DNA from 4 places in the Paenibacillus sp. FSL R7-0297 genome. Region 2 is predicted to be linked to each of the others. Evidence: riboswitches for the same ligand, from Rfam matches in the RefSeq annotation. Region 2 holds a riboswitch; each other region holds the start of a gene.
The links. A riboswitch is a leader RNA that binds a small molecule or an ion and turns the genes downstream of it on or off. The one in region 2 is predicted to bind thiamine pyrophosphate.
Positions count from the first base shown of each region.

Region 1 (5,712 bases), 5.7 Mb from region 2:
ACTGCTCCAGACGAAGTGCCCGCTTCACATCGAGCGCAGTATACTGCTTCCATACCCCCTCATAGGAATGCTTGTCCATCCGGTTCAGCCTATCATAAAAGCTCATGTCCTTCCTCCCTCTTCTTAAACAGCATCAGTCAGGCCAGAAATCCGGTCAGCGGCGAAGAAGCTGCGGCTGTCTCTTCCACCGGACCCAGCCCGGCCAGATAGGCCTTCCGCCCCGCCGACACCGCTTCGCGGAATGCCTCCGCCATCAGCTGCGGGTCCCGGGCGGTGGCAATTGCCGTGTTCAGCAGCACAGCGGCTGCGCCCATTTCCATCGCCTCAGCAGCTTCGGAGGGTCTGCCAATACCAGCATCCACGATGATGGGCAGACCCGTTTCTGATATCAGAATCCGGATCAGCTCCTTGGTCTGCAGCCCGCGGTTAGAGCCGATTGGCGCTCCCAGCGGCATGACGGCTGCAGCTCCGGCCGCCTTCAGCCGGAGTGCGGCTGACAGATCAGGACTCATGTAGGGCAGAACAACGAAACCCTCAGCAGCTAAGATTTCCGTGGCTCTGATCGTCTCGGTATTATCAGGCAGCAGATATTTCTGATCATTGATAACCTCAATCTTCACCCAGTCTCCCAGCCCCGCTGACCTTGCCAGCCTGGCAATGCGTACCGCTTCCTCTGCGGTGCGTGCACCAGAGGTATTGGGCAGCAGGGTCATGTGGGAAGGAATATGGCTGATGATATTCTCCTTGCTCTCCGGATCTACCCGGCGCAGGGCAACCGTAATAACCTGTGATCCCGAGCGGGCAATCACTTCGGGAATAAGGGTGTTGCGGCTGTATTTTCCGGTCCCGATGAACAGTCTGCTCGTTATAGTAACTCCTCCAATTACCAATGGATCTTGCATCATATCGCCTCCTGTGATAAGTCACTGCCTTAAGCTAAATTACGTATCTGCATTGTTCCGTCTGCTGCGCGTGCAAGGCCCGCCTAGCCTCCGCCGACAAAATGAACCAGTTCAACATGGTCCCCCTCATCCAGAAAGGTATCTCCATAAGCATCCCTGCCGACAATCTCACCATTCAGCTCCACAATAACCAGCTTCCCGGTCCACTCCGGGCGGGCCAGAAGATCAGCCAGAGTCCGGCAGCTCTCTTCATACCTTCCGCTGCGTCCGTTAACAGTCAAATTCATTCCTGTTCACCTCCTTTGCCCGGTGCGGGGGCTTCATTCAGGACTTCAGCACACGCTGCGGCCTGAACGGATGATCTGTAGGCCTCAGCGGCGCCAGCAGGGTCCGTCGCTCCGCATATCCCGGACATTACGGCTATTCCGGCAGCACCCTTTGACAGAACTGACCTGGTATTGCCCGGTGTGATGCCTCCGATGGCAATCAACGGTATACTGCTGCAGCGGACGGCCACTTCCAACTGCGCCAGGCCCCGTTCCCGCTGTCCGGGCTTGCAGGCCGTGGGGAATACATGTCCATACAGACAGAAGTCCGCTCCCTGCCGTCCAGCGCGTGCCGCTTCCTCCTGGGAATGCACCGACCTGCCCAGCCGCAGGCCCGGGGCAATGCCGCGCGCCCCGGCAGGCGGCAGACTGTGCCAGGCCAATTGGACGCCGGCTGCCCCTGCTGCCAAAGCCACATCTATCCGGTCATTAATGACCAGCTTAGAGGGCGGAACCCCCGCTTGCAGCAACCGCTCTGCGGCAGCCAGAAGCTCCTGTGCGGACAGAGCTTTTTCCCGGAGATGGATATAATCCACCATGGGATGTACAGCAGCAGCCAGTTTGGCATACTGCTCCGGATTCAGCCTCCCGTCCGAGATCAAATGGATTTCTTTCAACACCTTCACCTCCCCCTCTATACGGCATTCCGGAAAATACAAAAAGACCGCCCCCTGTATCAGGAAGCAGTCCGGAATATAAGCAGGAATACCGGGTAAGCCGTTACCCCCGCTGCATTATTCATTCTCCACTTCCCTACGCTGGTATAAACCAGATCAGGTTCAAAGGGTCCGAACAGATATGTTCGTCTCAGCCTTGCGGCACCCCTAGTGATCGTTCATATTCTATTGTTCTTGCAGTTTGTATATTAGCATATTATTCCTGTAAGAGCTATTCTTTAATAGATTCAGTTATTAAATCCAGCAGGTTTAAGCGGCAAAAAAGCCAGCCTTCCGGCTGACTTTTCATCTGTTTGAACCTTTGATGCCTTAAACCTGTATAAACTTATCCGGCTTACAAAGCAGTGCCCATGGTCAGCCGTTAACGATCTCGCCACCGTTCACATGCATGACCTGACCGCTCACATAAGAGGAATCGTCAGAAGCCAGATATACATAGGCCGGCGCCAGCTCTTCCGGCTGTCCCGGACGCTTCATCGGCTGGGTGCCGCCGAATTCACTAACCTTCTTCGCGTCAAACGTAGACGGAATCAGCGGCGTCCAGATCGGTCCCGGTGCTACCGCGTTCACGCGGATACCTTTGTCCGCCAGATTCATCGACAGGGAGCGGGTGAAGCTGAGAATCGCTCCTTTGGTGGACGAATAGTCCAGCAGCTGCGGGCTGCCACGGTACGCCGTAATCGATGTGGTGTTGATGATCGTGGAGCCTTTTTTCAGATGGGGCATCGCTGCCTTGGTCAGATAGAACATGGAGAATATATTCGTCCGGAACGTCCGCTCCAGCTGCTCGGCGGTAATGTCCTCAATCTTATCCTGCGGATGCTGCTCTGCCGCATTGTTAATCAGGATGTCCAGCTTGCCGAGTCCCTCAATGGTTTTATTAATCAGATCCTGACAGAAGGCCTCAACTCCGATATCACCGGAGATCAGAATACACTTCCGCCCCTCCTGCTCCACCTGGCGTTTGGTTTCTTCCGCATCTTCATGCTCATTCAGATAGGATATCACTACATCCGCCCCTTCTTTGGCAAAATGAACGGCGACGGCACGACCGATTCCGCTGTCCCCTCCGGTAATGAGCGCGGCCTTGCCCAGCAGCTTGCCTGCTGCCTTGTAAGCCGAGGTTTCAAACTCCGGAAGCGGGTTCATCTCGCTTTCAATTCCGGGCTGCTGGTCCTGTACCTGTGGAGGCAGGGTTTTGACGGGTTGTTTGCTGGTGTCTGGCATAATCCATTCTCCTTTCGCTGTACCGTTATACTGTTTTACTAATCATGTTAGGATGGCTAAAAGTCTGGTGTTTATGCATCATACTTACCTAGCAAAAAACGCTTTACGTTATTTTACTTACCACATAGGGCAGCCGGCCAAACAGAAAATCTTCAGTCCAACGCGTTCCCCGGTGCATTATAGAGCCTGCAGAAGGAGAGTTATCCTCATGTCCAAAAAATCAAAAACCATCATCGTTGCCGACAAAGGTGTCATCCTGTACCAGGGCAGAATCCTCCTCGTCAAGCGGGCTGCCGCCGATTCTGCAGGTGCCGGAAGCTGGGAATGTGCCGGAGGCAAAATCGAATTCGGTGAAAGCCTGGAGGCTGCACTGGAAAGAGAAATTCTTGAGGAAACCGGACTTTCGTTTACGACAGAACGTATCCTTTACGCGGTAACCCTGCTCACGGACCCTGCAAGACAGGTAGTGATTATCACCTATTTATGCCGTGCAGCCCGTGACGAAATCCAGCTCTCGGAAGAGCATACCGATTACCGCTGGTGCACTTTAAGTGAATTACTCACCCTGCTGACGCCCCAGATTATCACTGACTTTCAGGAACACGGCATTTTTGAGCTGGAAGGGTTGATACGGTAAGTAATGAACGGTTTCTATGAGAATATTATATATATCCGGACATTTTTATATCCTATACTTTCTCTTGGAAGTCTTCAGTCTTCACGGGAGGGTCAGTTCTGCCATGGGAAATGAAAATGAAATTATACGATTGACTAACGCGACGTTAATCGACGGAACCGGGCGTCCGCCGCTGTACAACGCGAGCATTGAAATTGTTAATGGCCGGTTCGGTACGGTTGCCGGGCAAGGGAGCAGCAGGCTGGAGCATAACCCAGTCACGGTGATAGATCTTGAGGGGCTTGTCGTCCTGCCGGGATTTATTCATACCCATGCACACACCGGCTTCAAATTCATTAATAACGAGCCGCTTCACGGGTACCACAAGGAATATTTAGCTGCCTGCCTCTCAGAAGGAATAACCACGATCCGTGACGAGGGGATGACAACTGCAGCAACGCTTGATGACGTGATGGTACATACAAAAGCGCTGGACCGCAGATCTTTTCCCCGAATAATCACAACCGGCAAAGTCTTCACGGCTCCCGGCGGGTATGGCGGGCAGGCCCCTATCGGAGTTGGAAGTGCGGATGAAGCCAGATTGAAGGTCCGCGAGGTATTAGAACAAGGGATACATTGTATCAAAACAGCGCTGGAAGACGGTTATGATCCCGGGACAATCGGACTGCCGCAGCTGAATCAGGAGCTTCTGGAGAGTATCTGCCGGGAAGCCCGGAGCATGGGTGCTTATGTGTCTGCTCATGTAACCAGCTCGCATAACCTTCAGATACTGGTAAATGCGGGAATTAACGATGCTGCGCATATGATTTACGACCGGCTGGACGATGACCTGATCCGGCAAATGGTAGCCTCCAATATCCGGATCGTTCCCACGCTCACTGTAGCGAAGATGTTTCAGGACAAATTCGGCGCTCCGCTGTTAGAACAAGGACAAGATAATGTCCGTAGATTCATCCAGGCTGGCGGAGAGATTGGCCTCGGGGATGATTTTATTGAAGAAATAAGCCCGTGGTACAGGCTTGGAATGCCCTGGGAGGAAATCCGTTTGTTAGGCGAAGCCGGTCTCACCCCGATGCAGATTATCACAGCCGCCACTTCAACCGGTGCGAAGATCTGCAATCTGGCACATGAGATTGGAACAATTGAACCTGGCAAGAAGGCGGATCTGTTTGTGATTGAGGGCGACCCGCTTAAGGATATAGCCAGTCTCCGGAAAGTCAGATTTGTGATGATGGACGGCAGGATCGTATCGAAATAGAGGTATCTCGTTTGATTACAGGCCGCTTTCCACGAGGAAAATGGCCTTTTTTATTTTATATGCCCAGTATGGTTCTCTGCAGTCCTGTCTATAGCTGATCCGCCGCTGCCTTCAATGCAATAATCTTGTTCGCCGCCGTTACCTCCAGCAGGGCCTTCTACGCATCCGTCAGCTACACTTGGCCCGGTTACCTCCACGGAGGCACCTTGTGTTCGATTTTTCACATACATTGTCCCTCCTTTGGCCCATCTTCCGGGGAATTCAGCGGGGGTCCTGAGACAAGAACATATCGTCCTTCAGACGGATCTGATTCAGTGTCATACACAACAAAAAGCCCTGACAGCCTAAGCTGCCAGAGCCTCTGATACTCCCGGTCCTTCCTAATAAATCAGAGCCAGGTTTAAATAAGGCGCCGGTACACCATGAAAAAGATCATGATAACCAGAACGACCATCAGCAGCAGGCTCATGGTCCGGATCTTGGCGGTTTCGGCAGAGACATCACGGTTCTCCCGCATTCCGGCCGCAGCCAGGCGCAGAGGTCTACTCATGATGCCGCCAAGCGCAAACATCGCTAGGAGCAGCACAACTACAACGATCATCCAGGCGACAGAATAGTCACCCTTGGACATCATATAGCCTCCGGTCAACAGCTGGATAACTAGTCCATACTGGGCAAAGCGGTT
Region 1 covers NZ_JBBPAQ010000001.1:6,256,018-6,261,729, forward strand. The annotation lists gene thiH (2-iminoacetate synthase ThiH) at 1-106, opposite strand, end outside; gene MKZ24_RS27360 (thiazole synthase) at 138-902, opposite strand; gene thiS (sulfur carrier protein ThiS) at 986-1,189, opposite strand; gene MKZ24_RS27370 (thiamine phosphate synthase) at 1,186-1,848, opposite strand; TPP riboswitch at 1,962-2,064, opposite strand; gene MKZ24_RS27375 (SDR family oxidoreductase) at 2,260-3,132, opposite strand; gene MKZ24_RS27380 (NUDIX hydrolase) at 3,341-3,769, shown strand; gene MKZ24_RS27385 (amidohydrolase family protein) at 3,873-5,027, shown strand; gene MKZ24_RS27390 (hypothetical protein) at 5,078-5,251, opposite strand; gene MKZ24_RS27395 (hypothetical protein) at 5,428-5,712, opposite strand, start outside.
Region 1: another riboswitch for thiamine pyrophosphate. It lies ahead of MKZ24_RS27370 (thiamine phosphate synthase); the one in region 2 lies ahead of MKZ24_RS02420 (ABC transporter substrate-binding protein).

Region 2 (5,712 bases):
GCCTGCTCCTCGCGCATCCACACCGAGAGCTGGCGCTTGAGCTGCAGGAACTCCGGTGCATCGGTGATTTCATCGCGGCGCGGACGCGGGAACGGCACATCGACGGTGTGCAGGACAGAGCCGGGACGTCCGGAGAAGACATAGATGCGGCTGGAGAGCAGCAGCGCTTCTTCGATGTTGTGGGTGATGAACAGCACGGAGCGGCGGTTCTCCTCCCACAGCTCCAGCAGCCAGCGCTGCATCTGCTCGCGCGTCAGCGCATCGAGTGCACTGAACGGCTCGTCCAGCAGCATCAGCTCCTGCGGAGCGAGCATGGCCCGCAGGAAGGCGGCCCGTTGCTGCATGCCGCCGGACAGCATATGCGGATAAGCGCGCTCGAATCCGCCCAGGCCGACCTTGGCCAGCCAGTGGCGCGCGGCTTCGCGGGCCTGCGGCTGAGGCGCGCCCTGCAGCTCGGCGCCGAGCAGGACGTTGTCCTCTATGCTCCGCCACGGGAACAGCGCGGGCTGCTGCGGCATATAGCTGATCTTGCCGCGCTGCCCGGTAACCGGGACGCCGTCCATGCTGACGGTTCCGGCATCCGGCAGCGTCAGGCCGCCGATAATATGGAACAGGGTGCTTTTGCCGCAGCCGGAAGGGCCGACAATGGAGACGAATTCCTGCGGCTCGACGGTCAGCGACACCTCATCCAGCACATGCGTCTCCCGGCGGCGGTGCGTGAACGACTTGGAGACGCTGCTGACTTCAAGCGCAGGCGGTGCGCTTTTGGCCTCGTCAAGGCTGCTGCCGGGGACGTCCTTCTTGAGCTGTACGGTATTCGTGAGTGGAGACACTTCGGTCAGCTCCTTCTGTATAGAAATCTTTGTACTTAAGCTTTGTCTCTAACGTTCTCAGTATAGCGGTGCGTTGTTACCCTATGCGCGTTAAGCTTCCTTGCGCGGCTTCCAGCGCACGAGCCACCGCTCCAGCAGGGCAATCAGCGCGAACAGCACCAGACTCAGCAGCACAATAATGACAATGGCCACGAACATCCGGTCCGTGCGGTAAGAGGCCTTTTGCAGCAGCATATAATAGCCGATCCCTTTGTCCGCGCCGATCCACTCGGCAACCACTGCGCCCATGACGGCATAGGTCGCGGAGATTTTGAGCCCTGAGAACAGGGAGGGCAGGGAGCCGGGAAGCTCCAGCTTGGTGAAGATCTGCCAGTTGCTTGCGCCGGCCATTTTCATATAGTTCAACATTACCCGGTCGCTTTGCGCCAGCCCGCCCATGGCCGCTACAGCAACCGGGAAGAAGCAGACGAGGGTGATCAGGACGATTTTGGGCAGCAGGCCGAAGCCGAACCAGATAATCAGCAGCGGTCCAAGGGCAATGGAGGGCACATTCTGGCTGAGGATCAGCAGCGGATAGAGTGCTCTTTTGAGCCAGGGCAGCAGATGGAGCAGCAGGGCGACAATGAGGCCGATGCCGGTGCCGACCGGGAAGCCGATCAGGGTCAGGCGCAGCGTTGCGGCCGTATGCGCCCAGATCCCGGAGGCGTTGCCGCGTGATTCACGCGCGATATCGGACGGGCTCGGCAGCTGCCAGGCCGGGATATGGAACACCGATACCGCAATTTGCCATGCGCCCAGAAAAAAGATGACCGCCACAAGGGGCGGCCAGATTTGTCTCCAGGTGCTTCTCACGGCCGGTATTTCTCCGTCAGCTTGTCCATGCTAATACCGCTGGGATTATGGGCGATCTTGATCTGGGAGATCACGCTCGGGCTGCCGGAGGCAATCAGTGCCTCATGCATCTGACGTACAACTTCCAGCAGCTCCTTGAGCTCGCCTTCCATGGTAGTATCAAGCGGATTCACCTGGTGCTTGACCCCCGACTTCTGAATTACCTCAATCGCAGTGTCCACGTAAGGGATCGAATCCTCATTGTTTGGAGTCTTGGGAATTACCTGAATGCTAAGCAGTGTATTAGCCATTTATTATTCATTCCTCTCATGTAAGTTAGGGTCAGTATTATTCCACCCGGTGTTTACTGGCCTTCCGGCAAAAATTCATTCGTAAATGTACTTGCGGCATCCAGCGGTTTGTCCAGCAGCTTCAGGCCGTACATCCACTCTGCGTAATTCTGCCAGATTTCAAGCTTCTGCTCCCCCCAGCGGGCGGCATCGTCCTTGTATTTCGGGCTGAGCCATTTCTGGCTGGCCAGCACCAGCTCGGGATCAAGATCAGGCACTGCATCGGACAGGACTGTGGCCGCCTCTTCCGGATGATCGATCGCGTATTGATATCCTTTCGACGTAGCTTTGAGGAAAGCCTTCACCACTTCCGGATGCTCGGCAATTTCCTTCTCACTGGTGGTCAGCACCGGTGTGTAGTAATCCAGCTGCGGCGCATAATCCTTCAGGTACAGCATATCCAGCGGCTCGCCGCGCAGTTCGGCTTCGATCCCGGTCCAGGCGTAGAAGATCCAGGCAAAGTCGATATCGCGTTTCACCGCAGTGAAGAAGTCGGCTTCACCAATGTTTACCAGCTTCACTTTTTTGACATCTCCGCCTTCCGGATCCATGATCGCTTTCATGGCCGCTTCTTCCGCAGGAGAGCCCCAGCCTCCGTAGGTTTTGCCTTCGAAGTCTTTCGGCGTCTTAATATTGCGGTCCTTCGGAGCGGCAAAGCCGGAGGTATTATGCTGAATGATAGCGGCGATGGATACGAGCGGCACATCCTGCAGGCGGGCCAGGGTGAGCGCCTCCTGTGCACTGATGCCAAACTGGGCTTCACCGGAAGTAACCATCGTGTCAGACCCGGCAGCGCCAGGCTGCACAATCTCTACATCCAGACCTTCCTCAGCGTAATACCCCAGCTCCTTGGCGGCATACAGGCCGGTGTGATTCGTGTTCGGCGTCCAGTCCAGCGCAATCTTAACCGGGGTAAGCTCTATAGGCGCGTCGGTGGTACTGGCGGCTGCGGTTGCTTCAGGTGTAGCGGTGCTGCTCCCGGCGGCAGGTGTGCTGCCTCCGGCATTTCCTGCGTTACTGTTTCCGCCCCCGCATCCGGCTATCGCAATAACCAGCATAGAGCTGAGCAGCAGCGGTAATACTTTTTTGACTCCCATTTCTCTTCTCTCTCCTTCCAGCAATCCCTGGTCTTCCAAAATTCAGAGTAACCCATACCAAAAAGCGCCCCGGAGACCGGGACGCCAGTTACTTGCGCAAGGTGAGCTCAACTTCAGGCCTATGAAGGGGCTCGGGGTTGAATGAAGATTCCTACGCTGGCATTATCCAGATCAGGTATAAGGGTCAGTATCTTGTGGGATACAATCTCAGCCGGCCAATTCCAGCACCCCTGGTTCTATGAAGTTCACGGGTATTGCTATGTTCTTACGGTGTATTATAGACGCCAGCTTCCTGGTTGTCCAGCCTCCCCCTCAATCCCTATCATAGAACCGCTTCTTACGGCGGCTGCGTATTCCGTTCCACACCTCTCTCAGCGTCAGGCCCAGACTGACTGCGATCCCGGAGAAGGTGAGGAACAGCGCCAGGTACTCAAACGCAGAGTACTCCAGCATTTTGCTCCAATCGATCGGTGCCTTCAAGTCCTCAATGACCTGATTCATCCCGTAAATCCCGCTTATTACCGTAAATACAGTCAGGACCATCAGCAGCGTATCCCGGCGTTTGGCCTGGAATTTATCCTGATACTGGAACAGGTCATTCAAGGTCATCTTCACTTCATCGAACAGGGCGTCGTTGCCGTAAACCTTGCGCAGCTGGAAGAAGATCTCCCGTCCCTGCGACTGCGAAATCAGCTCCAGAAAGTAGAACTTGGCCGAGAACTTATTAATCAGGAAGATCAGATTCTCGATCTCGTCATAATCGTGGTTGATGCGCAGCCGGGAATGCAGATTGGCCAGCTTCAGCAGCACGATTTTATGAAAAACACTCAGCAGAAGCCCATAATAATACTCCCCGTACATCTGGTTAATCAACGGGGTGGCGATGTCAGATTCGGCCCGGCTCAGGCAGCAGAAGGTCTGCTCATTGGTCATATAATAGGTGTCCGGCCCCCAGCGGCTGTAGCAATGTTCAGAGGTGTACTGCTCGATATATTCGGGATCGCTGGCACTGGTATAAGGCTTGCCCTCCATACTCAGCCCATCCAGCTGGGAGGCACGGTAGCGCAGCAGGGTACTGATCTCCTCCGATTCTTCTTCGCGGTTGAAGCCGTAGAAAGCCTGCACCAGCATCCGTTCGTCCACGAAAAAAGGCAAGGTCTCGAAATACGCGCCATCGATCTCCGCAGGGTCGAGAAACGGCTCCAGCCCGGCAATCAGATTCTTGAATACGAAATCCTCCACCTGGCCGAAAGACTTCTTATGACAATGGATAAAGGACTGCTTATCCTGGTAGGATACGTCCTCCAGTGTACGGAAGCGGTCGGCGAATTCCAGCGCAGTGCTGAAGGAGAGATGCTCTTCTTCAATAGCCGTTCTTATGGTCAGGAAGCCCAAATCAAACGGACAGAGGAACACATCCGTGGACAGCACGCGGAAATTTACGGATTGAAACGGCATTTCAAGCTGGCACTGCAGATTGTTCACCCGGGAAAAGCGGCGGAAGGAATCAGCATCCTTCTCACGCGGAAAGAGGACATGAGCGGCGAACGGCAGGTAGCTGCGCTCCATTCTCTCATGGGAGACGCAGTAGCCCTCCCCGTAATAGGCATGCTCAAGATCCTTGTTATCGAGAAAAAAACGCGTAAACCCGTCCTGCTGCAGACGCTGGGCCAGTTCTTGGTCCTGTCCGGCCTTGAGGGAGAAGGGGAAAATGAATTGCAGCAATGCAGTATGCAGCAGCGGTTCAGGTCTGTCGGAGTGCAGCTCAGCCATATAGGGATTCCGTCCTTATTCACAGGATATTGATCTCTTGCTATATTACCCGATTTTCCAGGCAGCCACGCTAAGCAGGAATAATACGGCGGCAAAAGCGGCCAGAAGCCCTGAGGTCTGGGCCACCTGCATATGGTCCATGGACCAGCCGGTCAGCAGCGGCAGCACCGCGCCGCCGATTCCGCCCGAGGCGATCATGATGCTTGGCGTGGATTCCTCCGCACCGGGCAGCAGCTTGCTTGCGAAGACTAGGGCGATGGAGAAGATGCCGGACATGAACAGCCCGAGCAGCAGAATGACGGCGAATGCGGCAATCCGGTGCTCGGCGAACGGGAAAATAACCAGCAGCAGCAAAGCGGCGAAGCAGCTGAGGAGCACGTAGATGCGGTAGGAAATCCGCTCGGCAACCACACCGGCGAACAGTCTGCCCGCCGACATAGCCAGCCAGAAGAAGGTAACCGTCAGCGCTGCCGCAGCTTCGCTCATGCCCAGCTTGGCGATGAAGATCGCCGGCATGAAATTGACCAGACTCATCTCGGTACCTACATAGAGAAAGAAGAAGACGATGAACAGTCCAAGGAGTACCCACTGTTTGCCCTTGTACGGCAGGCGTCCGGATTTACCGGCAACGGATACTGTTCCGGGTGCTGTTGCGTCTGCGAAGGCAGCGGCAGCGGCAGTGCGTAAAGGCCGCTCATCCAGCACACCCTGGAGCGGACCGAAGCTGCTCTTCGCCCAGAAGAGCAGTGAAACCAGAGAAAAGGCGGCAACGATCAGGAAAGCCAGCCTCCAGCTGCCGGCGGCAATCAGCGGACTTGCGGCCAGCGG
Region 2 covers NZ_JBBPAQ010000001.1:569,391-575,102, reverse strand. The annotation lists gene MKZ24_RS02435 (ABC transporter ATP-binding protein) at 1-833, opposite strand, end outside; gene MKZ24_RS02430 (ABC transporter permease) at 924-1,685, opposite strand; gene MKZ24_RS02425 (thiamine-binding protein) at 1,682-1,975, opposite strand; gene MKZ24_RS02420 (ABC transporter substrate-binding protein) at 2,029-3,111, opposite strand; TPP riboswitch at 3,243-3,353, opposite strand; gene MKZ24_RS02415 (hypothetical protein) at 3,424-4,884, opposite strand; gene MKZ24_RS02410 (MFS transporter) at 4,930-5,712, opposite strand, start outside.

Region 3 (5,712 bases), 350 kb from region 2:
TGGCGCGTGCGAACCTGAGCCCGCTCGTAATTGAAGGCTTGCAGCCGGGAGGACAGCTGACAACGACGACAGAAGTGGAGAACTTTCCAGGCTTCCCTGAAGGAATTCTGGGTCCTGATCTGATGGACAACATGCGTAAGCAGGCCGAACGCTTCGGCGCTGAATTCAAGAATGGCTGGGTAGAGTCGGTGGACTTCTCGCAGCGTCCGTTCAAGGTGACTGTAGACGGAATGGGTGTGCTGGAAGCGGAGTCGGTCATTATTTCGACCGGCGCCTCCGCCAGATACCTGGGTATCCCGGGTGAGCAGGAGAATGTAGGACGCGGGGTCAGCACCTGTGCGACCTGTGATGGATTCTTTTTCCGTAACAAAAAAATTGTCGTGGTCGGCGGCGGCGACTCTGCGATGGAGGAAGCCAGCTTCCTGACCCGCTTTGCTTCCAGCGTAACGCTGGTTCACCGCCGTCCGGAGCTGCGTGCTTCGAAGATCATGCAGGACCGCGCGCGCGACAACAGCAAGGTGTCATGGGCACTGAACCGCACGCCGCTGGAGGTAACCGTTGGTGATACCGGGGTTAAGGGCATCACCGTCCTTAACAATGAGACGGGACTTACGGAGCTGGTGGAAGCGGATGGTGTATTTGTCGCTATCGGACATACACCGAATACCGCTTTCTTAGGCGGGCAGATTAACACCGATGCCAATGGCTATATAGTGGTTAATCCGGGCACCACAGAGACGAATATTCCCGGTGTATTCGCTTGCGGCGACGTGCAGGATACGCGTTACCGTCAAGCTATATCGGCAGCCGGAACCGGCTGTATGGCCGCCATGGATGCCGAGAAGTTCCTGGAAGGCACGATGGTGCATGACTGGAGCGAATCGCTCGATAAATAACCGGAGAAGGTTCTTGTTATTGACGGGTTTACAAAAAAAACCTATACCAGTAGAATGTATTTAATTAGATAAGATACCCACTAGGGGAGCCTGAATAGGCTGAGACGGGAAAAGTGAATTTCCGGACCCTTGAACCTGATCTGGATCATACCAGCGTAGGAAAGTGGAGTCGGACCTTTTTTGAATACAGTCTTATTGGGCTGTTCCTTTGATAAAGCCGCTCCAGGTGGAGCGGCTTTTTGACTTGCAAGAATTCGTATGCCTTGTGCTATACATGATTCTTCGGCTCAGTCTGCTGCGTGAAATCTTATCTGATTGGCTCATAGAGCGAAGAGGAGGAGATTAGAATGCCAGAAATGATGAAGAACGAAGAGGTGGACCTTTCCCGATTTCCTGCAAGCCGCAAAGTGTATGTAGAGGGCTCGCGCCTGGATATTCAGGTTCCGATGCGGGAGATCAGCCTCAGCAGAACGGAGGGCGTTGCCGGGGAAGAGGAGAACGAACCGCTTCGTGTCTATGACACCAGCGGAATTTACACCGATGCTGCGCAAGAAGCTGACATTCGGAGGGGGCTGCCGCCGCACCGTTTAGGCTGGATTGCGGAGCGTGGCGATTCGGAGGAATACACCGGAAGAGCTGTGCAGCCGGAGGATAATGGAATCCGCAGGGGTGGGCCACCCGAAGAAGCTTATCCAGGGCTGCAGCGGAGCCCCCTGCGGGCACGTGCGGGCCGCAATGTTACCCAGCTGTATTATGCGCGTCAAGGGATCATTACACCGGAGATGGAGTATATCGCGATCCGCGAGAATACCCGGCCGGAATTCGTAAGGGATGAGGTAGCCGCCGGACGGGCCATTATTCCGGCCAACATCAATCACCCCGAGAGCGAGCCGATGATTATTGGCCGTAACTTCCTGGTGAAGATCAATGCGAACATCGGAAATTCTGCGGTGTCTTCTTCTATTGAGGAGGAAGTGGAGAAGATGCGGTGGGCGACCCGCTGGGGGGCAGACACTATCATGGACCTCTCCACCGGCTCTAAGATTCATACCACCCGTGAATGGATTATACGCAATTCTCCTGTGCCTGTCGGCACGGTGCCCTTATACCAGGCGCTCGAAAAGGTGAACGGCATAGCCGAGGATTTAACCTGGGAGCTCTATCGCGACACGCTGATTGAGCAGGCGGAGCAGGGTGTGGATTACTTCACCATTCATGCCGGAGTCTTGAAGAGCTATATTCCGTTAACAGCCGGAAGAATGACAGGAATCGTATCACGGGGCGGCTCGATTATGGCCGCTTGGTGCCTTGCCCATCAGCAGGAGAACTTTCTATACACACACTTTGAAGCTATATGTGAGATTATGAAGACGTATGATGTGGCCTTCTCTCTGGGGGACGGATTGCGTCCGGGTTCTATTGCAGATGCCAATGACGAAGCACAATTCGCTGAGCTGGAGACGCTGGGAGAGCTGACAGCCTTGGCATGGAAGCATGACGTTCAGGTAATGGTTGAGGGTCCGGGGCATGTGCCGATGCACAAGATTAAGGAAAATATGGACAAGCAGCTCGAGATTTGCCGGGAAGCCCCATTTTATACTCTTGGCCCGTTGACTACCGATATTGCACCCGGTTATGATCATATCACTTCAGCCATCGGGGCGGCGATGATCGGCTGGTTCGGGACGGCTATGCTGTGTTACGTTACACCCAAGGAGCATTTAGGTCTGCCTAACAAGAATGACGTGCGCGAGGGAGTCATTACCTACAAGATTGCTGCACATGCCGCAGACCTCGCCAAGGGGCATCCGGGTGCACAGGACAGGGATAATGCGCTGTCCAAGGCGCGGTTCGAGTTTCGCTGGCGAGACCAGTTCCATCTCTCTCTGGACCCGGAAAGGGCGCTGGAGTATCATGATGAGACGCTTCCTGCGGAGGGGGCGAAGCAAGCTCATTTCTGCTCTATGTGCGGTCCTAAATTCTGCAGCATGCGGATTTCGCATGATATCCGTAATTCCTACAGATTGAGCAGGTCGCTGTAAAAAAGGCAAGTCTCGTATAGCTATTTCCCTGCTGTCCCATGCTGTAAAAGGCGTGAGGGCAGCTTTTCTTATGCGCGAATAGCACAAGATTCTTCTCCCTATTATGTGAAACCATGCACAACCGTTGGCGTAAATAGCATTATCCAAGTATAGGGAGTGAATCGAATGAGGAACAAAGACTGGCTCAAGGAAAGCGAACGTTTCAATGAAGCGGCTGAATACTATGATAGGTATAGACCCAGTTATCCATTCGCCCTGATTGAGCAGATTGTACAAGAAGCCTCTCTGACTAAGGAGTCCAGAATTCTTGAGATCGGTGCCGGGAGCGGTAAAGCCTCCGAATTATTCCTGGACCGCGGGTATGAGCTGCTATGTATTGAACCGGGCCCACAACTGGCGGAATTGGGAAGACAGAAGCATAGGGATAAAAACGTGCGATTTGTAACCTCCAGGTTTGAGCACTGGTCTGGGCCGGAGACGGATTTCGACCTGATCTTCTCCGCTCAAGCCTTTCATTGGGTGCCGCAGCCGGAAGGTTACAAGAAATGTGGGCGGCTGCTGAAGCCGGGAGGGCGGCTCGCGCTCTTTTGGAATTTTTATCTGCAGGGAGACAGTGAGATGGAGCAAGAGATTGCCGAGGTCTGTGCGGAGTATGAGGTATTCTGGTTTAATAAGCGGGATGTAATTGAACAGAGAGTGGAGCGAACTGTAGCAGAGCTGTCCGGCAGCGGAAATTTCAGAGCCCCGGAGGTCTACCGGTATCCTTGGGACAGCAGGGATGACGCGGATAGCTTCATTAACTTCCTGCGGACCTGCAACGGGTTCATCGGGCTGAAGGAAGCGGAGCAGATTGAATTAAGCGCCAGGTTACATAAGCTGATCGGCCGGAATGGCGGCACCCTGCAAAGGAATTTTATATGTACGCTTTTCATAGCCGAAGCCTTGAATTCTGTGAATTCTTAACATACATAGCTGTCCCTATGCTGTAACAGGCGTACGGGCAGCTTTTTCCTTAAAAGCTAATATGTTGTGGGGTAATTTTATACTTAGTGACTGCAATCACAATTTACCCCCCTGCCCTATGCTAAGCTGTTGCTGAGAAGAATTCTCAATTGTGAGGTGTGCAGATCTTGAGCAAAGTGTTGAAGCTAGATGAGTCTATATTGGAGCTGGTAACCAGGCACCCGGAAGCCGTAGATATTATGGCCGATCTGGGTTTCCATGATATAACGAAGCCTGGAATGCTGCAGACGGCAGGCAGGTTCATGACATTATCCAAGGGCATGAAATTAAAGAGAATAGAGCTGGAAACCGTTCGGCTGGCCTTTGAGCAGCACGGCTTCGAGATTATTGAATAGAAGGAGAGAATATAATGAGCGAACTGATTAATAACCGTGAAGTGGATGTACCGGAGCAGACACGCCGCCAGGCTATGCTGAAGGAGATCATCAAGGAGCTGCATGCGGGTAAAAGTGTAGAGGAAGTTAAGGCGCGTTTTGCCGAAGCGGTAGGCGATGTGACTGTAGCTGAGATATCTGCCATGGAGCATTCCCTGATGACGGAGGAGGGCATTCCGGTAGAGGAAGTACAGCGCCTTTGCTCCGTTCATACGGCCATCTTCAAAGGCTCAATTGAGCAAATTCACCGTTCCTCGAAGGCCGAAGAGCAGCCGGGGCATCCTGTGCATACCTTCAAGCTGGAGAACCGTGAGATTGAACGGCTGGTTAACTTCCGGCTGGAGCTGCACACAGACAAGTTCAAGAAGAACGCCAGCGAAGAGATCATCTTCAAGCTGCTGGAGGATCTGAGCCTACTGCTCGACCTCGACAAGCATTACAGCCGCAAGGAGAATCTGCTGTTTCCTTACTTAGAGAAGTACGGCATTTATGGTCCAACCAAGGTAATGTGGGGCGTGGATGACGGGATCCGCAATATGATTAAGGAAGCCAAGAAAGCACTCAGCGCGTATAGCGGGGAGTCTGAGCAGATTGCAGTTTCACTGGAGGAGATCATTAAAGAAGTCAACGAGATGATCTTCAAAGAAGAGAATATTCTGCTGCCGATGGCACTCGATAAGCTGACTGAAGATGAATGGGTCAAAATCGCCCGCGAAAGTGACGAAATCGGCTTCTGCCTGACCGCGCCGGAGCAGGAATGGATTCCGGAGCGTGCCGCTGAACCGGAGGGTGCCCAGAGCCAGCAAGAAGGAGAAGCTGCATCACCGCAGGGCTTCATCCGTTTTGAGACCGGGCTGCTGTCGCTTCATCAGCTCGAGACGATGATGAATCATCTGCCGGTGGATTTGACCTTTATCGATGAGAACGATGTGGTCCGCTACTTCTCGCATGGCAAGGAACGGATCTTCGCCCGGACCAAGGCGGTTATCGGCCGTACGGTGCAGAACTGTCATCCTCCGCAAAGCGTGCATGTGGTGGAGAAGCTGCTGGCAGATTTCAAGGCAGGCGTTAAGGATGCTGAGGATTTCTGGATTGCCATCAAAGATAAATTCATCTATATCCGCTACTTCGCAGTACGTGATGAGACCGGCCGCTATATGGGGACGCTGGAGTTCACACAGAATATTGCTCCGATCCGTGCCTTAGAGGGGCAAAAGCGTATTTTGTCGGAATAATGGCAGATTTACAGGGACCAGGGCAATAGAAGATTACTTTCAGACTTTCTTGCCTGCCGGGTGAGAAGGTCTTTTTGTTAGGCGGGTTGTCCGCAGACGGAGCATGTCAAAACATCCCATACCGCTTCCTGAAGAACATTGC
Region 3 covers NZ_JBBPAQ010000001.1:924,178-929,889, reverse strand. The annotation lists gene trxB (thioredoxin-disulfide reductase) at 1-896, shown strand, start outside; TPP riboswitch at 969-1,075, shown strand; gene thiC (phosphomethylpyrimidine synthase ThiC) at 1,244-2,938, shown strand; gene MKZ24_RS03850 (class I SAM-dependent methyltransferase) at 3,104-3,901, shown strand; gene MKZ24_RS03845 (DUF1858 domain-containing protein) at 4,069-4,296, shown strand; gene MKZ24_RS03840 (DUF438 domain-containing protein) at 4,311-5,570, shown strand.
Region 3: another riboswitch for thiamine pyrophosphate. It lies ahead of thiC (phosphomethylpyrimidine synthase ThiC); the one in region 2 lies ahead of MKZ24_RS02420 (ABC transporter substrate-binding protein).

Region 4 (5,712 bases), 4.7 Mb from region 2:
CAGGATGGAATGGCCGTTGCTGGCGATGTAGGTGCGCGTGCCGTCGGTAATGATATCCTCCTTGCCGGTGATGATCACCACGCAGTCCAGCTTCCGCGCAGCCTTGTTCGCCAAGGCAATCACATCGCCGTCACCTGCTCCGGCGTCGACGCCTTTGCTCGCCCAACTCTCTCCGGCGACATTGGCAACTTCGGCCACATTGCCGCGCAGAGCGGTCAGCTGCAGCTCACCGAGCAGCTTCGCGGTAACGTCAGTGCGGTACGGTGTAGCGCCTGCTCCAACGGGATCGAGCACGAGCGGGACACCATGCCGGTTCGCGGCTTGTCCGGCCTTCACCATTGAAGCGATGGCGGCTTCATTCAGTGTACCGATGTTCAGCACGACCGCCCCGGACATCGCGGCAACATCCGCCACCTCTTCCAGTGCGTCGGCCATGAACGGGGAAGCCCCCAGCGCCAGCAGTCCGTTAGCGGTGAAATTAGCCACAACAATATTGGTAATGTTATGTACGAGCGGATTTGCCTGCCGTACCTTAGATACAAAAGACATGATTATTCCTCCTGAAAGTTTGATAGCATACGCATGCTTGAGATCATTTCGCAAAACTAACTTCGAAAGCATGTTCTATAAATTAATAAAAGCATCTGCACTGTCAACTTCCTCTGCCAGCAGACCGCCCTCGCTCAGCCATTTACGGACATTCTCCCAGGAAGCGGTATCCTGATATCCGAAGGGCTGTGACCCGGCGTCCATAAGCGGCAGCAGAATTTCCAGGCTGCGCTTCTCGATGGCTTCATCAAGCGGTGCGGTGGCATCCTGATGCTCCAGCAGAAGCTTCAGCGCCTGCTCCGGCTGCTTAGTGACGAATTGCTGACCCTTGCGCGCAGCATTCATGAACTTTTGGAAATATGCCGAGGAATCCTGTAGACCCTGGTCACTTGCGACCAGCACCAGCTCATAATAATCAGGAACCCCGTAGTCTACCGGATTGAACGAACGCACAGGATGGCCTTCCTGTTCTAATATCAGCTGCTCATGGTTGATGAAGCCGCCCATAATTCCATCCACACGCCCGGTGGAGAGGGCAGGGATAAGCTCAAAGCCAACGTCAATCAGCTTCAGGGAGGCGGGATCGCCGCCATCGGTTTGGATCATAGTGTGCAGCATGGCTTCATACAGCGGAATGGAGGAGTAACCGGCTTGCTTGCCTGAGAGCTCTCCGGGGCGGGTTATTCCGCTGTCTGCGGAAACCATGAGATGGTTCAGGGGATGCCGTACCAGAGCGGCGACGGATTTGACCGGAATCTGCTCTCCCCGGGCCATCAGCACCTGCGGCTGGTAGCTGAGGGCCAGATCGACTTGTCCGGCAGCTACCAGCTTCAGCGCGTCGTTGCTGTCGGCAGGCATCTGTATCTCAACATCAAGCCCCTCTTCGGCAAAATACCCCTCACTCTGAGCTGCATACAAAAAGGAATGAACGGCATTCGGATACCAGTCGAGCATGATCGTCAGCTTATGGGCTGTACCGTCTGCGGCTGCCGCCGGAGCGGATGATGCCAATGATGAGCCGGAGCCAGTCGGCCCGTTATTGCCGGCGCAGCCGGGCAGAACCAAAAGAACAGACAGTAGCAGTACATAAGGCAGCAACTTATAAGGTTGAGCACTACGGGGGTAGAGATAACGGGTATAGCGGATTGGAGTCATGAATAACGTCCTCTTTTCTTCAAAAATAACTTCTCAAGCGTAGCAATACAAAGAAACAGAGTGATCCCAAGAGCGGACAGCAGCACAACAGCGGCAAACATCTCGGCACTCTGCAGATTGCCGGCCATTCTCCGGCTGAAGTAACCGAGCCCCTGGCTGCCACCCAGCCATTCGCCGATGGTAGCGCCTATGACACAGTACACTACCGACAGCTTCAGTCCGGAGAAAAAGGACGGCAGGGCCAGCGGAACAGCAGCCTTGCGGAGAATCTGCCAGCGGTTCGCGCCAAGCGTCAACAACAGCTCGCGGTACTGCTCCGTATTCTTGCCCAGCCCGTCGTAGGTGCCGACAACCACCGGGAAGAAGGCGGTCAGGAACACTACGGCGACCTTACTCCACAAGGTGTAGCCGAACCACATGATAAACAGGGGAGAGAGGGCAACCAGCGGAATCGTCTGGCTGATAATCAGCAGCGGATACAGCGCCTTGGCCATCGGCCTGAATAGATGCATGCCCGTTCCCAGCAGACTGCCGCAGAAGACGGACAGAGCGAAGCCTGTTAGTACCTCAAGCAGCGTTGCGGGCAGGTGCACACCGAAGAGCAGACGCCGCTCCTCCATCAGAGCGCTCCAGATGGCAGTGGGGGCCGGCAGGATGAACGGAGGAATCAGCCCCAGCCGGGACACCGTTTCCCAGACTGCAAGGATCAGCAGCACGAGCAGAATAGCCGGGCTGTATTCCCGCAGCAATCTTCTATAAAAGACGGTTGTCATACAGCTTCAGCTCCAACTCCTTCCGCAGGGCAACAAACTGCGGTTCGTAATTCAGACTGTGATGTCTGGGACGGGGGAGACCGGTGATGAACTCCTGCATACCGCCCCCGGCACCGCCGGTCATCAGATAGATGCGGTCGCTAAGCAGAAGCGCTTCTTCAAGGTCATGGGTAATGAACAGCACAGTCTTCTCCAGTCCCGACCATAATTCCAGCAGCCAGCGGTGAAGCTCCCGCTTGGTTATGGCGTCCAACGCCCCGAACGGCTCGTCCAGCAGGAGCAGCTCATTCCCGGCGGCAAGGGTGCGGAGCACCGCAACCCGCTGGCGCATGCCGCCCGACAGCTCATGCGGATACGCAGCCCCGGTCTCACCAAGGCCGAACTGCTGCAGCATGCTGCGAATCTGGATAACGGCTTCCTCTTTGGAGCCGCTCCGCTTCAGTTCCCAGGGCAGCAGGCAATTGTCCAGCACGGTTCTCCACGGCAGCAGGAGATCCCGCTGCGGCATATATCCGACCTGGCCGAGCCGCTCCGAGGTGTTTTTGGACGGTTGCCCGTGCAGTGCAACCTCGCCGCTGCCGGGTTCCAGCAGGCCGGCGATAATCTTGAACAGCGTGCTTTTGCCGCAGCCGCTGGCCCCCACGACGGAGATGAACTCCCCGCGGCGGACCTTCATGGAGATTTCGGAGAAGACCGGAGCCCTTGAAGCTGCGCCGAAAGAATAGGACAGGTTCGCGATGTTGATCATAGGATGGAGAAGCAAGCCTCCTTAGGGAAAAGTGATTACGCTACGAAAACAAGAAAGACCCATCCATTTCCGGAGGAAATGAATGGGTCTGAAGGTACAGTCAGTTTGCAAAGACGCGGAACCGCTGATACATTCTGCTCCACTTCCCTCCGCTGGTATGATCCAGATCAGGTTCCAAGGGTCCGGAGCTTAAGCTCCGTCTCAGTCGGCCGACTCCCCTAGTGAAATAACAGGTGCTATTGAATTCGTAATTGCTACTTAATATACCATAATTCCTCCGCTTGTAAAGAGCCTGTACTCAGCGCTTGGAGAGGCCGGTTATGAACAATGCAACAATTCCCTGCGAGATTTCCTCTTTGGAGGATCCGTTCCGTTTCTGTTCATACAGGTAAAGATCGGGACTAAGTACAGAGATAAGTGCTGTGGCAGCGAAGCGGGGATCAATCCCGATAATCTCTCCATTCGCGGATGCGCGGTGCAGAAGTTCACTCATAATCCTCCCGAGCCGCTGGAAAAAAGGATGTTCGAACTGGGTAAGCTGCTTCTTGCCTGTGAATTCAGATTTGATCATATTCAAGAGCTCCGCATATTGCTCAATGAAACCAACGACCTGCTCAATGCTGCTCTGCAGATGCGCGAGGGCAGCCGTTTCACCGGCGCTGGCAGCAAGCTGCTGTTCCATCCCCGACAGAAACTGCTCGGTGCTGTCCAGCAGCAGAGCCGAACAGATTTCGCCCTTATCGGTGAAGCGGCGGTACAGCGATCCCTGTCCTATGCCGGCCCGTTTGGCGATGCCGTACATACTGACAGCTTCGAGGCCGCTCTCGGTGAACAGCTGGCGGGCCGCTTCGAGTATCCGCTGCATATAAGGATCGGCGGGTTCTTTTGCAGCGTTATCTGCGTGCCCTGTGTTCTCGGGAGCTGCTGATGTTACAGGTTCAACTTCCGTTTCTGTTTTTTTCATAATATCCCCTTTCAGTCATACAACAATCCATCCGGATACCCGGCTATCCATGAATCAAAGCTGCAAAATAAACAACATTTATGCCTACAGTGAGTTCTAATAAATCTCTATACTGCCGGTAACGAATCAAGTGAGGGGGAATTGACGTATTCCGCTAGCCCGAAGTAATTCACTGGTAACTTGTGTGTTGTTTACAGGAAATTATGTAAAACAATTGACACATCGGACAATTGTCCGTAGACTATGAAATGCGATAACGGACAATTGTCCGTTCACTAATTATATAGACAAACCTGCCCGCAGGTCAACGTAGCTGACTGCGGACAATTCAGGAGGAGAAGGAGTATGAATCAGACCTTGAAGCAGGATGCCGATTTCCGGTTATCCGGCATTCTAGTTCCGCTGCTGGCTATTATTGCCGGCGTATTTATGGTTGTGCTGGACAGTACCGCAATGAATGTGGCATTGTCCAGACTAGTGGTGGATTTCAATACAGACCTGCATACGCTGCAGTGGGTTGTAACCGGGTATATGCTGGCGCAGGCTTCGGTCATTCCGCTGTCAGGCTGGCTGTCTGACCGGTTCGGGGCTAAGAACGTCTTTTTGACAGCTGTTATTGTGTTTACGATCGGCTCCATTCTGTGTGCAACGCCAAGCAGTGCAGAATGGCTGGTCGTATTCCGGGTATTGCAGGGTCTCGGAGGGGGCTGTGTGCTCCCGGTCGGGATGGCTTATGTGTACAGACTGGCTCCCAAGAGTAAAGTCGGCGTTGTTATGGGAATTATGGGGATTCCCGTGCTGTTCGCACCCGCGATTGGTCCTGTATTGTCAGGCTGGCTGGTGGAATACCACTCCTGGCGCTGGATCTTCCTGATTAATATCCCCATCGGTATTATCTGTGTGCTGATCGGGCTGCGAAAGCTGCCGAATGCGGCGAAGAACACCGTTCCCGGCATGGATAAATTCGGAATGGTGCTCGGACCGCTGGCTTTTGCTTCACTCACTTACGGTGTAAGTCAGGGTGCGCAGAGCTGGACCTCGGACAAAACGCTAATCGGGTTATCTCTGGGAGCTGTTGCACTGATTGCCTTTGTCATTGCCGAGCTGCGTTCCAGGACCCCTTTACTGGAGCTGCGGATTCTGAAATCCGTGGATTTCACCACCGGAATTATCGTGCAGTGGATCGCCCAGTTCGGCTTATATGGTGCTTTATTTCTACTGCCGCAGTTTCTGCAGCAGGCCCGCGGCTTCGGCGCATTTGATACCGGATTGACCCTGCTGCCGCAGGCCATTGCTTCCGGGCTGATGATGCCGATTGCCGGAATTCTGTTCGACCGGATCGGGGTGCGCTGGCTGGTGGTTTGCGGACTCAGTCTGGTCTCTGGCGCATTGTTTCAGTATTCCCATGTCGATCTGACCACCCAGAGCCGTGATCTCATTCTTCCGCTAATCATGTGCGGTGCAGGGATGGGGATGATGATGATGCCGATGAATACGCATCTGCTGAACAAGGCGCCAGGCAA
Region 4 covers NZ_JBBPAQ010000001.1:5,286,079-5,291,790, reverse strand. The annotation lists gene thiM (hydroxyethylthiazole kinase) at 1-549, opposite strand, end outside; gene MKZ24_RS23180 (ABC transporter substrate-binding protein) at 625-1,704, opposite strand; gene MKZ24_RS23175 (ABC transporter permease) at 1,701-2,477, opposite strand; gene MKZ24_RS23170 (ABC transporter ATP-binding protein) at 2,458-3,240, opposite strand; TPP riboswitch at 3,353-3,455, opposite strand; gene MKZ24_RS23165 (TetR/AcrR family transcriptional regulator) at 3,524-4,189, opposite strand; gene MKZ24_RS23160 (DHA2 family efflux MFS transporter permease subunit) at 4,535-5,712, shown strand, end outside.
Region 4: another riboswitch for thiamine pyrophosphate. It lies ahead of MKZ24_RS23170 (ABC transporter ATP-binding protein); the one in region 2 lies ahead of MKZ24_RS02420 (ABC transporter substrate-binding protein).